2 linked regions of the Methyloterricola oryzae genome follow. The protein of the gene in region 2 interacts with the protein of the main gene of each other region in a pairwise test. Links are inferred from orthologs where the notes say so. Each region holds a gene or a part of one and is shown on either strand. Other genes may lie near its edges. The genes, in order: dhaK and parE.

Region 1 (8,184 bases), on a different replicon or contig from region 2:
AGTCAGCATAAACTCAGGCACAAGTCCTGCTTAAAAAAGCCAGGACACCAACATTCCACAGAGGCATGATTTCCGACACGCCTGCGTCCGGGCCGGGAAAATTACCGGATCAAAAGTAACTATTGCCTGGATTGAACGCGGACAGCATGGCGACAATCAGCAACACCGATCACTCGACAAACATGGACGCCGCATGAATATCCCAGATCGCATCATCGAACGACCACCCGTTGGCGCGACCCCTGCCCGCTGGTTTTTCAAGACCAGCGAGGGCCTGATGGGTCCCTTTGAGTCCCTTGACACCGCCCAGGCAATGCTTCAGTCGTTTGTAGCCCGTTGCCAGGCAGGTGATCGGATCGACCAATCAGGAACCCACTGAGTCGATCGCCCTCCGCCCTGTGGCGCCGAACAGCGGTCAGCGTGTACGCGGAATGCGCGGGCTTGGACGATAGCGGGCCCGAGCGTCAGCGGTAGCGGCCACGCGCCGCGGCGCTCTCCGCGCGACGCGCGTCCTGCCATAGGCCATCGTGGCGCGATGAGTCCAACGCATTTTGATGATCAGGAGCGCCATAAGTAGCAGAAGCACCCCGAAAACTTCACCCATGCGTCCTGCGTTGGAAATGGCGCTGATGCCGATGATAAAGAACACGTAAGGGGAAACTTCGTACCACAGGGGCTCTAAGGCTTTCATTGCGTTTGCTCCAGTAAATTGAACCACACAGCAGCAAGAAAGCAGCTTTAATGCCAATCAATAAATCGCCACAATTTCATATTGTTAGAACGAAACCACGGCACTAACACAAGAAACCGTAAACTTTGCTGACGGGCCAGCAGGAACAGAGGAACCACGTATAGAAGTGAATTTAGCGCCGCCAGCAAGCGCAGCAGCCGCGGCCATAAGACAAGCTTTCAGGGAATTTACAACGACCGACTGGCGGTAGCGCGTTCGAGTTTCAAGCCCGCCGGCAACCAGGAATGCAAAGATTGGCTTATGGGCCCGCTGGCGAAAGGGTTCGCACGTGGCCCTCGCTGACGACCAGAACGGAGCCCGCCAGACCGTGGAAAATACCATGCTCCACGACACCCGACATGGCGTCCAGCAACGCATTCAATGCAGCACTGGGCATTTCCACCGGAAAGCGCATGTCCAACACCAGACTACCATGGGATGTCACCGCCAACCCATCCTTGGAGGCGTTCGGCCTCAGTCCCCCTTGGGCGCCGTGACGCTCCAACTCCCGCAGAACCACCTGCCAGGCGAAGGGCATGACTTCCACCGGTATGGGATAACGTTCGCCGATACGCCCAACCAGTTTGCTTTCATCGACGAGGACCAGAAAACGGTCGGAGGCGCGCGCAAGGAGTTTCTCGCGAACCAGGTCCGATCCGCGCCCCTTGAGCAAGGCCAGGTCGGGAGACACCTCGTCAGCCCCATCCACATACAAGTCCAGACTGGTCAGATGCTCCATGGCCACCAATGGCAGACCGAGTTCCTGGGCCTTGATGGTACTGACCACTGAACTTGCCGCGACGCGTATGCGCAAACCTTCTTCAGCGTAGCGGCGGGCCAGCGCTTCGATAAATGCGTTGGCGGTCGAACCGGTGCCCAACCCAATCAACATTCCATCCTGAACGTGGCGAACAGCCTCTTCCGCGACGCATTGCTTGTCGTTCATGGCGGGACTCCTTCAGTTAAATACATCTTCAATCGGCGGAAAGCGCGTCACTTACGCGGAGGCTGCCGCTCTCGCAAATTCTTCTATGGTCTGCTCCGACAACGGGTGATTACCCATCTCCTTGAGCAATGAAAGTGGAATCGTCACATCCTGCGCCCCCGCCAATATGGCCTGCACGACTTCCCGGGCCGACTTGAGGCTGGCGACCATGATGCGTGTCTCGCGGCCGCAGGCGTCCGCCACCGCGCGCATTTCCCCGGTCAGCGCCAAGCCGTCTCCCTGCAGACGGGTACTGCGGTTGACATAAGCGATGGAATACGCCGTCCGCGCCTCACAGCACAGGTACGTTTGAGCCGCGCTGTAGCAGGCGGTCATGCCGACCGTCGTGCCCTCGCGGGCCAGACGCGCGGCGAGCCCAATGTTCTCCGACGTCATGGCGATCTTGAGCGCAACATTGGAGCGCAAAGCGAGAAAGCGCCGCGCCTCGGCCTCTCGATCCTCCAGGGTAGCCCCCGACAACTGATAGAACACGGGACCGGGGCAGATCTCCGTCAATTCCGCGATGACTTCCAGTGCTTTGCGCCCGGTCTGCGCCATCAGGTTGGGGTTGGTGGTAATCCCACCCACGAACCCGAAGGCCATTGCGGTGCGGGCATCCGCGGCATGGGCGGAATCCAGAAACAGCGCCATGATGATTCCTCGAGAGTGTCAGGCCAGCAAGGCGGTGATTTCGCGAATATCCTGCATGACCCAGGTTGGCTCGTAGTCCATCTGCGCCAGGTGTTCCCGCCGGGACGCCCCCGTGAGAACGAGGATGCTGCGTATGCCGGTGCGTACGGCTCCCAAAATGTCCGTATCAAGGCGGTCGCCCACGGCGACCGTCTCCTCGGCATTGGCCTTGAGCCGCTCCATGGCGATGCGATACATGATCGGTTCCGGCTTGCCGATGATGAAGGGCGCTACCCCGGTGGCCGTCTGCAAGGCGGCCAGGATGGCGCCATTACCGTGCGTGAGACCGTGCTCCGTCGGCAGGGACGTATCCGGATTGGTACCAATGAAATGAGCTCCCTCCCGGATATTGAGGGTGGCGGTCGCAATTTTGTCCCACGACAACTCATGATCCATGCCGCAGACCACATAGTCGGCATTCTTTTCGTACAGACCCACCAACTGAAAGCCATTGTCGATGAGCGCCTGCCGCACGCCATCGCCGCCTATGGGAAATACCCTGGCGCCAGGCCGGGCATGCTGTTTCAGATACAGGGCGGCCGCCAGTCCCGAACCGATGATCTCGTCACGGGCCACGCTCACGCCCATGCTGGCCAGCTTAGAGACATATTGGTCCGGCGTTTTCAGGGCATTGTTGGTAGCCAGCACGAATCGCATGGAGCGCCGCCGCAGCGTTTGGAAGAACTCCGCAAGGCCCGGCATGGGCTGGTCTCCCGCCCAAAGTACGCCATCCATATCGATGATGAGGGCACGAACGTCTGCGAGTATATTGGGGTCGGTCATGGTAGCCGCATGGGAGCTGTTAGCTGATGGGAGCATTTTGCATTAAACTGCGCCGCGGCCCAAGTTTCACGCAACCTTGCGCTAGCCGGCAACTCTGTCCGCCGCGAGGCGTTGTCGTGCCCGGTTCCAACCTTCACACCGACCGAATTCGACCGGAGGCTCGCAGCGATGTCCGCACACAACCGTGAATTTCTGACATTACTGCAAAAGGCCGCCGCAGCGATAGGCGACCACGCCGAGGAAGTCGCCGCGCTGGACCAGGCCATAGGTGATGGCGATCACGTCACCAACCTGCAGCGGGGGCTGGAGACGCTGCTACGCGCCGCCGCTGACTGGGAAGCCATGGACTGGCCAGACCTCCTGCAGAAATCCGGCATGAGCCTGATGAGCAGCATCGGCGGCGCGTCAGGCTCCCTCTACGGAACCCTGTTCATGGCGATGGGCAAGGCCTTGAAAGCGCCTGAGGGCTCGGCTGTAAGTCTCGCCCATGGGTTTGCCCAAGGAGTGCAGGCCATGAAACAGCGCGGCAAGGCGGACGTGGGCGACAAGACCATGCTCGATGTGCTGATCCCTGTGGCGCAGGCGTGGAGGGCGGCGACGGAAAGTCAGAGCCTGCCGGCCGTCACCCTCCAGGCCATTGCTGAAGCGGCCCGCGCGGGCTGCGAATCCACCCGCGACATGATCGCAGGCAAAGGCCGCGCATCATTCCTCGGCGAGCGCGCCCGGGGCTACCTGGATCCAGGCGCCAGAACCAGCCAATTGATGATCGAAGCCATAGTCCGGCACCTCGAAGGCAGCACCTGAACCCGGCCCTCAGCAGCCCCAGCGCAGAGCTGCGGTATGCACCGGCGCATCCCACAACCGGATCAGTTCGTCGTCCAGCAGCGTCAGGGTCACGGAAGCTCCCGCCATGTCCAGGGACGTAGTGAAATTGCCCACCAGGGAACGCTCTATCCGGACACCTCTCTCGGCCCAGAAGCGTTCGGCGAGTTCATAGAGCAAGTACAATTCCATTAAAGGCGTTCCCCCGAAGCCGTTGATATGCAGGAGCGCACGCTGCCCGTCGCCTGGTTTCAGTTCCGCTTCGATGGTCTGACCCAACAGTCCGATGATGTCCGTTGCGCTAGCTATTGCCCTGCGCTCCCTGCCCTTTTCGCCGTGAATGCCGACCCCGAGTTCCATCTCGCTGTCGCCAATTTCAAACGTGGGTCGACCAGCCGCAGGCACCGTGCAACTGGTCAGGGCCACACCCATGGACGCTGTAGCACGCACGACCCGCTCGCCCAAGGCCTGGCAAGTTGCCAGATCGGCCCCAGCCTCGGCGGCGGCACCCACCATTTTCTCGACGATGGCGGTTCCGGCCACGCCCCGCCTTCCCATGCCCTGGTGCTCAGGAATGGAAACGTCGTCATGCACCAGCACGATAGCGTGCTGCAGATCCAGCATCTCCGCAGCGATTTCGAAATTCATGACATCGCCCGCATAGTTCTTGACGATGAAGAGTATGCCGCCGCCGGAATCCACTGCTTGCGCCGCCGCCAGCATCTGGTCCGGAGTGGGCGAGGTGAAAACCTGGCCAGGACAGGCGGCATCCAGCATGCCCAGCCCGACGAAGCCGCCATGCAGCGGCTCATGCCCGGAACCCCCACCGGAAATCAGCGCCACCTTCCCTGGCTTGCGGGCAGCCAACCTAGCCAGGTAGCGCGGCTCGCGATTGAACCTGACGATATCCGTATGCGCCCGCGCAAAACCACTTAATGATTCCTCCAACAAGGTGTCGACCGTATTGATGAACTTCTTCACGCGTACCTACCTTCGCATTGCGTTCGTCAAGAAACCAGGTCCCATTATCCCCCGTTTGCGTCGGTCGCCACACCCGCGGCGATTTGAACATAGGCAAACAATCGCGGCCCGAGGCATTGCCGGCCGCCGGCGTCGTCCTCAAGCGACGCCCAGCCTGGCGCTTAAAGCCGCTGCATGCCTTGCAGTAAGCGGGTTCAGCAGTTAGTCTTAATGCTTTAACCGCGCGCGCCATTCGCCCTTGTGTCTACACTTAATTAGGCAATGCGGCGGGTATTTTGCGGTCAACTCGCGCGTAATCGATGGAGGCCAGGGATCACATGACCTTCATAACCCGGGGGCGCGATCAGTGCTCGCACCTTGCCCAGAGCCGATTGCGGGGCAACAGAATGCCGATGTCCGCTAGGTTTTGGAATTTGGGCCATGTCACACGTACAACCGGATTCACTATGTCACTAAGTAGTGCGCGTAGGGCGTGGGTGCGCTTCTGGATGCGCAAGGCGAGCCTCAGCCGCACCGGCCGACTGGCTACGCGCCTGGCCTGCTGGGCGGCGACAGGCCATTACTATGACCGACTGAGGCTTTCCAACCTGGCGCCGTTCGGCTACGTCTCGCCTTCGGCGATCGTCAACCACCGCAATGTCCGGTTGGGAAGATACATCTATTTGGACGATCGGGTACTGCTGTACGGAGATAATTCGGAGGGCATGATCGAATTGGGGGAGAAGGTCCACCTGCACCGCGACTCGATCCTCCAAACGGGGGTTGGCGGCGTAATCCGTATTGGGGCCAGAACCAGCATACAGCCACGCAACCAACTCTCGGCCTATTGCGGCGTCATCGAAATCGGAAGCGATGTACAGATCGCACCGGCCTGCGCCTTCTACCCGTACAACCATCAGATTGCGCCGGGACGCCCGATCCGCGAGCAGGAACTGGTCAGCAAGGGGGGTATCGTCATTGAAGATGACGTTTGGCTGGGATATGGCGTCATCGTGCTGGACGGCGTGCGCATCGGGCGCGGCGCGGTCGTCGGAGCGGGTTCCGTGGTCACCAAGGATGTGCCGGCTGGCGCGATCGCCGTCGGCTCCCCCGCCCGCGTAGTCCGGATGCGGGAATGATGTCTACCCGTATCAGCGCCAGTTACCGAAACCAAGCTGTTTTTGTCTTGGTGTCTTCAAATTAGGGTTTCCAGCAAATTAGCATGAATCGAGCCCAGCAACCCCTGGTGTCGGTGGTCACACCGGTCTACAACGGCGAGAAATACCTGCGCGAGTGCATCGAAAGCGTCCTCGCGCAAACCTACGAGAATTTCGAGTTCATCATCGCCAACAACTGCAGCAAGGATCAGACTCTAGCCATTGCCCAGTCTTATGCGCAGCTCGATCCCCGCATCCGGGTAATCGACGCCACGGATTTTGTCGGAGCCATAGAGAACAGTAATCGCGCTCTCACCTACATGGCTGACGACAGCGCTTACTGCAAGATCCTGCACGCGGATGACTGGATGTATCCGGAATGCCTGGAGAAGATGGTAAGTCTTGCCGATGCGAACCCCCGTGTCGGCGTGGTGGGAGCCTACGTGCTGAGTGGCTGCAAAGTGCGCGGCGACGGACTTCCTTACACCGATACGGTTTTGTCAGGCCGGGCTACCTGCAAGGACAGATTGCAGGGTGGCCCGTATCTTTTTGGTTCGCCCTCTTCCATCCTGATCCGCTCCGACATCGTGCGCAGCCGGGTACCGTTCTATCCGCAAGACAGCCTGCACGTGGATGTGGCGGTCCTGTTCGAAATCTTGAAAGACTGGGACTTTGGTTATGTCCACCAAGTACTGACCTACACACGGCTGCACGAGGAGTCCCGAACGGCGACCATCGCGCAGAAGCTCAACACCAACCGGTTGGAAGGCCTCGCCATGCTTACCCGTTATGGACCGGACTTCATGACGCAGGCTGAATTGAAGCAGGCCTGTGACGAAAGGCTGCAGCTTTACTACGAGGAATTATCTCGCCAGCACATCAAACTGCTCGATCCCGCTTTTCGCGATTTTCAGCGCCAGTCCCTGGAAAACGTTGGCTACCCGTTTAGTCTGCTCGAACTGGTCCGAGCGGCCGCCAGGCTCACCCGCGGCTATATCGCGCGCCCTCTACGGAAGCTGACGGGCAGCGCACAGTCACGATGAAGGACAACACCGCATCCGCAGAGCTCGGGAAACACGCGCAGGCCAGCCGGCCCGCACCGCGCAGCTATCCGGTCAACCTGGTGTCCCTGCGCATGGCCCACCACGCCTCCGCCTCAGGTTACGATCGCCTCAGCGGTTATCTGGGTGCGCAAGTGATCCACGCCCCGCAGCACCTGAGCGTAATGCAACGGATCATCGGCAAGCTTTGCAAGCCCATCATCCGGCGTTCCGGGCTGGCCTGGTATCACCGCGCTTCTTTTGTCACGGAACTGAGCGTTGCCAGGCGGTGGATCTCGACCAAAGGACAGGTTTTCCATTTTCTGTACGGGGAAAACCAGTTCCGCTTCGCCGGTTTGCTGCGCAAGTTGCACGCGGGCAATATCCTGGTGGCAACCTATCACACGCCCGAGCAGCGCTTTCGCGAAGTCGTTACGGATGCTGGATTCCTCTCGAATCTTGACGCGGTCATCGTGATGTCCGACGTTCAAAAGGACTTTCTAGCTCGACACATGCCAATGGAGCTCATCCATTTCGTTCCTCACGGCATAGACACCGATTTCTTCACCCCAGACCCGACGGTCAAACGCGGCGAGGATGGGGCTTTCCGCTGCATCGCCGTGGGCTCGCACCTGCGCGATCACGCAACGCTGGCCGCAGCGGCCCGCCTGATCGGGGATACAGCCCCCGAAGTGCGTTTCGACATCGTGACGCGACCCGAGCTTTTCCGTCATTATTCGCAGTTGCCTAATGTAGACTTGCACTCGTCCGTGACAGACAGCGCCCTGGTTTCCATGTACCAACGCTCAGACCTGATGGTCCTGCCCCTGACCGATGCCACTGCCAACAACAGCATCCTGGAGGCCATGGCCTGCGGCGTGCCGATCGTCTCTACCGAACTTGCCGGCGTGCGGGACTATGTGGATGCCGCCTGCGCAGTCCTGGTCCCGACGAGAGACCCCGAGCGTTTGGCTCGCGCTATTCTGGACCTGCGCGGCGATGATGGCCAGCGGCAGG
Region 2 (7,636 bases):
GTCAAGATTGATCGAATTGACGCCCCGAAACAACTCCGCCCCCGCTCCCCATTAATCTCCATTTTTTTCCACTAAACTCCACTTGGCCTCAATATAGAAACCAACCTGAGGCAAGTCAAGGGGAATCCGGGACAATTTCATCAGCGTCCTCAGGGGCAGCGGAAAACAACTGATGGACACTGAATCGAGTGCCGGCCATTACTGCTTTATATTTAAATTTCAATTGGTTGAAAACATGCCAGGAACACATCAGGAACCGGCAAGACGATGCCGCAAAATGCCTACCGATAAGGCCATGGCGAACATGCCGGCATCACAGAAACGGCAGGTGGCGTTGCACGCCATGATGGAAATTTCTTGGCACCTACCCGGCGCGACCGTTCCTCTTTATCGAATGGTGAAGCTCAAGACCCCCATCAACCACGCAAGGGCGAAGACCCGGCCCTCATGTAAAATACCGAATCGCGAAATCAGATGATGATTCAAGCCAGAAGGACTCGCACACAGGCGCCATGACCGAACAATACGACGCTTCCGCCATTGAGGTCCTCAGCGGCCTCGACCCGGTCCGCAAACGGCCCGGCATGTACACTGACACCAGCCGCCCCAACCACCTGGCCCAGGAGGTGGTGGACAACAGCGTCGATGAGGCCCTTGCCGGCTTCGCCCGCACGATCGACGTCACCCTGCTGGCCGATGGCGGCGTCACGGTGCGCGACGACGGCCGCGGCATGCCGGTGGATATTCACCCGGAGCAGGGCGTTTCCGGCGTGGAGGTGATCCTCACCAAGCTGCATGCCGGCGGCAAGTTCTCCCACAAGAGCTACGGCTTCTCCGGCGGCCTGCATGGCGTCGGCGTGTCGGTAGTAAACGCGCTCTCGGCGCGCCTGGAGGTGGAGATCCGCCGCGGCGGCAAGGTCTACGCCATGAGCTTCGCCCAGGGCGACAAGCTCACCGAACTCACGGAAATCGGCAGCACCAGGCCGAGGGACACCGGCAGTGTGGTGCGCTTCTGGCCGGAGCCCCGTTACTTCGATTCGCCGCGCGTATCCGTCTCCAGGCTCAAGCATCTGCTGCGCGCCAAGGCGGTGCTGTGTCCGGGCCTCAAGATCACCCTGCGCGAGGAAGCCAGCGGGGAGGAAACCGTCTGGCATTACGAAAACGGCCTGCCGGAATACCTGCTGGATCAGATCGGCCACGTGGAATGCACCCCCGCCGAACCTTTCACCGGTTCCATGGAAGGCAGCGGCGAAGCCGCCGACTGGGCCCTTGTCTGGGCGCAGGACGTCCGGGAAGCCGTGGCGGAAAGCTATGTGAACCTGGTGCCAACACCCCAGGGCGGCACCCATGTGAACGGACTGCGGGCCGGACTCACGGAAGCCATCCGTGAATTCTGCGATTTCCGCGACCTGCTCCCGCGCGGCGTCAAGATTGCTCCGGAAGACGTCTGGGAGCGCTGCCAATACGTGCTGTCGGTCAAGCTTCAGGAGCCGCAGTTCTCCGGCCAGACCAAGGAGCGCCTCAGTTCCCGCGAGTGCGTGGCCTTCGTGTCCGGCGTGGTCAAGGACGCCTTCAGCCTTTGGCTCAATCAGCACCCCGCCCAAGGGGAAACGATCGCCGCCCTGGTGATCGAGAGCGCGCAGAAACGGCTCAAGGCCAGCCGCCAGGTGGTACGCAAGAAGGTCACCGCCGGGCCCGCCCTGCCGGGCAAGCTCGCCGATTGCGCCTCCCAGGACACGGCGCTCACGGAACTGTTCCTGGTGGAGGGCGATTCCGCCGGCGGCTCGGCCAAGCAGGCCAGGGATCGCGAATTCCAGGCCATCATGCCCCTGCGCGGCAAGATCCTGAACACCTGGGAGGTGGAATCGGAAAGCGTGCTGGCCTCGCAGGAAGTGCACGACATCGCCCTGGCCCTGGGAGTGGACCCGGGCTCCGCCGACATCGGCAACCTACGCTACGGCAAGGTGTGCATCCTGGCGGACGCGGATTCCGACGGCAACCACATCGCCACCTTGCTGTGCGCGTTATTCGTAAAGCATTTCCGGCCGCTGGTGGCCGCCGGCCACGTGTTCGTCGCCATGCCGCCGCTCTACCGGATCGATGTGGGCAAGCACGTCTACTACGCCCTGGACGATCACGAGCGCAAGGGCGTGCTGGACCGCATCGAGGCGGAGAAAATCAAGGGCAAGGTCAATGTGCAGCGCTTCAAGGGCCTCGGCGAGATGAACCCCTCGCAACTGCGGGAAACCACCATGAATCCGGACACCCGCCGGCTGATCCAGTTGAGCCTGGACGACAGCGAGGCCACCGACCGGCAACTGGACATGCTGCTGGCCAAGAAGCGGGCAGGCGACCGCAAGGTGTGGCTGGAAGAAAAGGGCAACCTGGCCGAGGTGCTTTAGGCGCGTGCCGCAGACCTCAAGCTGAGCTAAAATCCAGGCTCCCGTATAAAAACAAGCCAAAGGGGGAGAGTCATGTCCGATCGCATCCGCCGCGCCGTTTTTGCCTTGCTCGCCACCACGTCCCCCTGCCTCCTGGCTGAGGACCACACCGCCGAGGCTCTGAAACACGCCGCCGAGGCGGCCAGCGCCACCGACTCCAAGTCCGTGGGCCTACATGCCGAGCAGGCGCTGCAGCACATCGACGCCGCCAAGGCAGCATCCGGCGCCCAAGTGGACCCGCACGTCAAGCAGGGTGAAGCAGACCTGAACACGGCGGTCCAGCATTCCAACTGGCACAACACCGACCGCGCCGCCCAGGAGGCCGCCGACGGCAAGGCACACTTGGAACAGGCCGGCGGCAAGTAAGCCTTCCCTGGAACCCAAGGAAACGCGGAATAGGTCCGCAGTTTCCTATCTCAGGTAGAGGCCGTCCACCCCGACCTTGCCCGGACCATCGAGCACGTAGATCCCGGCGGAATTGGCCTTGACTTGAAAGCTCAAGGAACCGCCGCTGTGGATCTCCTGGCCGGTCACGGCATCCCGGTAGAGGCCGGGCCGGACGCCATCCACATTCACCTGCTGGTCGCCGCCAATGGCGAGGCCCACCACGGCATAGCTGGAACCTTCCGGATAGTCGCGGACGAAGCTCATGCCGCCGCCCCATTCACTCAGTTGCGTCACCGGAGCCTTCTGCAGGGCGGGCACCGCCCGGCGAATCTGGTTCAGGCGCTTGATGTGCTGATATAGGGGATGAGCCTGAGTGCGCGGCAAGGCCTCATCGCTCAAGTAATCCCCGAAATAGGCCCGGCCGGTCTGGTCCAGGGTGTCCTTTTCGCCCTCCACGTCCTGGGGCGCCCCTTTCATGAACTCGATCTCCTCGCCGTAGTACAGGCATGGGATGCCGCGCACCGTCCAGATCAGGTTGTAGGCCGCCGCCGCCATCCATTGCTCGCCCTTGAAGCGGTACTTGAAGTCGTTGTCCGGCCCCACGTCGTGGTTCTGCAGGAAGGTGACCAGCTGCGTCACATCGCCGTAAATCCAGTCCATGCTGAAAATCTGGGCCGTGCCGCCGTAGGTGCCCTTGCTCACGGTGTCGCGGAAGGTGGAGAACAGGCCGAAATCCAGCTGGGGAAAACCCGAATCGCCCCCTGAAGCCGGATCGCGCGGGTCGTGGCCCAGTCGGGTGTACCACCAGGGCCGGATCTGCGAGGGACCGTTGTCGCCGCCGCCCATATCGCCCCAGCCATAGCCCTTCACCAGATTCTCGCCGAACACGAACAGGCCCGGCTTGTGGGCCTTCCAGGCGTTGACGTATTCCAGCAGGTTGTCGCGCTCGATGTGCTTGACCGTGTCGATGCGCAGGGCGTCCACCCCCATGTCCAGATAGCGGTTGATGGAACCGACCAGGTAATCCTTGACGTTCTGACGGGTGGTGGCCAGGTCGATGCAGTCCCCGGCCAGGTGCTTGTGCTGCAGGGGATGGGCGCTCTCCCAATCGCCGCCGCAGATGAAGCCTTCCTGGTGATACCAGTCCGGGTCCAGATCGTGGCAATCGATGCCGAAGAAGCGGCCCGGGTTGTAGCCGGGCTTGGGCACCGTCTCGCCGGTCTTGGGGTCGACCAGAGGTTCGATGCCTTCCGGGTCGCGCTCGTGGCGTTCCCTGTACCAGTCGGGGGCCAGTGGATTGTCGATATCGTCCCGGTTGGGCCAGGCGTAATTGCCAAGGCTCCCTTGATACGGCCCGTGTTCCACGCGGCCCGGCTCCGAACCTTGCGACACGTAGTATTTGATGGGGAGGTGGTCGATGTGCACCTTGCCACGGATGCCGTACTGGCAGGAGTGGTTCACCACCACGTCCTGGATGATCTTGATGCCCCGCGCGTGGGCGGCGTCGATCAGATCCTGGTAGGTGGCGCCGGGGGACTCCAGGCGGGGGTCGATGCGGGTCCAATCGTAGGCATGGTAGCCGTGGTAGTCCAGTCCCGAGCGGTTCTCCACCGGCGGCGTGATCCAGATGGCGGTGAAGCCCAGGTCCTTGATGTAATCCAGGCGCTCGATGAGCCCCTTGAAATCGCCCCGCCAATGGGGATCTTCCGGCTCGCCGGCCGCATTGAACTTGATGCGGTCGCGGCAGTAGAAATTGTTGGACGGGTCACCGTCATAAAAACGGGTAGTCAGAAGGAAGTAGATGGTTTCCTCGCGAAAATCGCTGCGCTCCGAAACCGGCCTGGGTTCCAGGGTCGGTGCCGGTTTCGGCTTGGGATGGGCTTTGCGCGCCTGCCACACCGCTTTGGCCCGGCTGTCGTGCCAGCGGCCGTCGATGCCGTACCAGCCCTCCCGCTCCCGGTGCTGATCGCCGCTCTGCCGACCCTGGCCATCATTGAAGACGAAGTGCGCCGCCGGCGCCGCGAATTCGAAGGCGAACCAGCCCTCGCCCTCCGCCCGCATGGGCGCGCCGGGCCAGTCGCTGGCAGCCTGCCCTTCGACGTTCCAGAAATGGATGTGGACCGAATCGGCCCAGTCATCGGGTTTCTTGAAATGGACCGTGAAACCGGCCATGGGATCTCCTATGTCTCGGTTAAATACTGTTCGATATCGACCGCGTCGATCTGCTCAGGCCGAAGGAAGCGTTCGGCGTACTGCCGATAGACGCCGGAAGCCAGGAACAGGCGGAACAAATCAGCGTCGATGTGCTGCTCGCGCGCCATTGCCGCCATGATGCGAAGGGCCTCCGTCAGGGTCTTGCCCTTCTTGTAGGGCCGGTCGACCGCGGTCAGGGCCTCGAAGATGTCGGCGATAGCCATGATGCGCGCGCCCACACTCATGTCTTCCCGCCGTAACTGCCTGGGATAACCGGTGCCGTCCATCTTCTCATGGTGGCCGCCCGCCAGGTCCGGCACCGCCGCCAGATGCCTGGGGAAGGGCAGTTGCGACAGCATGACGATGGTTTGAACGATGTGGTGGTTGATGACGTAGCGTTCCTCGTCGGTCAGGGTGCCACGCCCGATGGACAGATTGTACAACTCGCCTCGATTGTACTTGAGCTCAGGCACCGCCATGCGGAAACACCAAGGGTTGTCTTCCGGGATGCCATTGCCCTCACCGCGTTGGATCTGATGCTCGGGTTTGTCGTCCAGCAGGCGCTCGGCCACTGGCAGCGGCGTGGGCGGCACGCGCTCCTTGCGCTGGCGCTCCTCATGGGAAATGCCCAGACGGTCGTCCAGGGTGCGCAGCCAGGTGCGGGCGCCGATTTCCCGAAGCCACTCCAGCCGGGCCGGGTCCATGGTTTCGCCGCCCTGGTTGCATTCGGCCACGAAGGCGAATTCCTCATCTAGCACCGCTAGGGTGCGCGCCAAAGCCTCCCGCAATGTCTCACGGTCGCCGCCTTCCGCCACCGCCTTCCAGTATTCCAGCTCCGCGTCGCGCTTAAGCACTTCGAAGCGCATGCGCACCTCGTGGATGCGATCGTGCAGGGTCTCTAACTTGGTGGCCTTGTCCACCACGTACTCCGGCGTCGTCACCTTGCCGCAGTCATGCAGCCAGCTGGCGATCTGCAGCGCTTCCCACTCCTCTTCGTTCAGGCTGAAATCCTTGAATGGGCCAGCGGGCGCTTCGCAGGCGGCGCGGGCCAGCATCATGGTCAGTTCGGGGACTCGCTGGCAGTGCCCGCCGGTGTAGGGCGATTTGGCATCGATGGCTCCGGCCACCAGTTGGATGAAAGAGTCCAGCAGGGCCTTGCGGGCTTCCAGCAGACGCTGGGTTTCGATGGCAATTGCGGCGGTCTGAGACAAGGCTTCGGCGAACGCCAGACGCGCGCCGGCGGAAGCATCCCTGTCGGTGGAATAGAGCACCAGGGCGCCCACCGTCTCGCCGCTGCGGTCGCTCAGGGGAATAATCACCAGCCCTAGTCGGCCCTCGGCCGCATGGTCCTGCAAGAAATGAAGACCTGCCGCCGAGCCACGCTGGGTCACGGTTCGCCGGGAGCGAATGGCCCAAGCCAACGGCCCGTCGTCCTCGATTGCCTGGGGCTGCGCGGGCGCCAAGTCCAGCGCCTCCCCATCGGCCCGCACGAAGGCGGCGGGCACCAGGCGGCGCCCGTCGTCTTCACTCAAATAGATCAGGCCGCCGTCGGCACCACTGGCGGAGGCGGTTTCCTGAACGACCCGATGCAGCAGACGCTTGAAGTTGGTTTCCGCAGCCAGCGAGGTGGCAATTTCCAGAAAATGCCGGATGGTGCCCCGCATCATGGCCATGGCTTCCGCCAGCTGATCCACTTCCAGCACGACGGATGGCCTGGCTGGAGCACCGCCGAACTTGAATGCGCAGATGTCGGCGGCGTCCCGGGTGATATCCCGAAGGGACAGCGCCACCCGCCGGGCGGTGAACCATGTAACCGGTAGAGCGAGAAGCAAGACGCCCGCGGTAGCGAGCAGGCCGCGGTCGCGCATGCTGATGGCCTGGCCCAGCAGTTCCCGCATAGGAACGGCAATCCCGAGGTACATGGGGCCGCGCAGGGTGGCGAGTTGAAGCACCACGGTATTCCAGGCGCGGCCATCGGCATCTATGGTTCGCGCGGCTTCCTGATCCGCGTCCCCCGCCTTCAGTTGCGCCAGCACCGGATCGCCGGCGTCATCCAGCCTCGCCAAACTAAGGCCCTCGGCGGTTCTACGTGCCGGCGGGACCTGGGTTCCCGTCTGGGCCAAAAGCTGACTGTGGGTATCGAACAACGCAATCTTCATCCCCGGCAACCGGGCCAGCGAGGCGAGACGTTCGGACATGCCGCGCAGACTGGCGTCGATGCCGATGACGCTGGCGCCCTGGGTTCGGACGGCGATGGTTATGCCCGGCTCGCCGGATGCCGCAAAGATGTAAGGCTCGGTGAGTACCCGCCGCCCCGGCACCTGTGCCATCTGGTACCAGGGGCGGCTGCGTGGGTCATAGCTGAAATCCGGGGGACTGCGCCGTTCGACCTCGCGCAAGCCGTCGTCCAAGAACAGGAACTGGATTTTGTTGGCACCTATGGCCTCGGCCTCCACACTTTCCACCATGTAGGCGGCGGTGGGCGGGGCCTGATACAGCGAGCGCTCCTCGGCGCTGTCCAACAGGCGTAGGAGGAAAAAGCTGCCATCGTCGTAACCGCAATAGACCGACTCCAGCGCCGAGGTGTCGGCAAAAGCCTGGGCCAGCAGGGGGAG

The links.
Region 1: the proteins of parE (region 2) and dhaK interact in binary tests that used the Escherichia coli proteins (3 or more experiments, as listed by UniProt). The link is inferred for Methyloterricola oryzae from one-to-one orthologs.

Annotation. Positions count from the first base shown.
Region 1 is NZ_JYNS01000001.1:424,939-433,122, forward strand. What follows is about bases 2,997-5,864. They hold dhaK (dihydroxyacetone kinase subunit DhaK), read right to left. Parts: upstream 4,992-5,864; coding sequence 4,002-4,991; downstream 2,997-4,001. Other genes in these bases: EK23_RS01800 (HAD-IIA family hydrolase), read right to left, coding at 2,997-3,188; dhaL (dihydroxyacetone kinase subunit DhaL), read left to right, coding at 3,357-3,992; EK23_RS24070 (acyltransferase), read left to right, coding at 5,438-5,864. Outside these bases: EK23_RS23210 (hypothetical protein), read right to left, coding at 170-364; EK23_RS01785 (hypothetical protein), read right to left, coding at 416-691; ribose-5-phosphate isomerase RpiA, read right to left, coding at 990-1,676; EK23_RS01795 (transaldolase family protein), read right to left, coding at 1,728-2,366; more of EK23_RS01800, read right to left, coding at 2,385-2,996; more of EK23_RS24070, read left to right, coding at 5,865-6,109; EK23_RS21410 (glycosyltransferase family 2 protein), read left to right, coding at 6,193-7,170; EK23_RS01825 (glycosyltransferase family 4 protein), read left to right, coding at 7,167-8,184. UniProt on the Escherichia coli protein: Dihydroxyacetone binding subunit of the dihydroxyacetone kinase, which is responsible for the phosphoenolpyruvate (PEP)-dependent phosphorylation of dihydroxyacetone via a phosphoryl group transfer from DhaL-ATP.
Region 2 is NZ_JYNS01000006.1:232,502-240,137, forward strand. Bases 85-2,957 are described here. They hold parE (DNA topoisomerase IV subunit B), read left to right. Parts: upstream 85-512; coding sequence 513-2,402; downstream 2,403-2,957. Other genes in these bases: EK23_RS10765 (hypothetical protein), read left to right, coding at 173-478; smbP (small metal-binding protein SmbP), read left to right, coding at 2,475-2,807; EK23_RS10780 (alpha-amylase family glycosyl hydrolase), read right to left, coding at 2,853-2,957. Also shown: division/cell wall cluster transcriptional repressor MraZ, read right to left, coding at 1-33; more of EK23_RS10780, read right to left, coding at 2,958-5,000; EK23_RS10785 (HD domain-containing phosphohydrolase), read right to left, coding at 5,009-7,636. UniProt on the Escherichia coli protein: Topoisomerase IV is essential for chromosome segregation; it is the principal protein responsible for decatenating newly replicated chromosomes. It relaxes supercoiled DNA.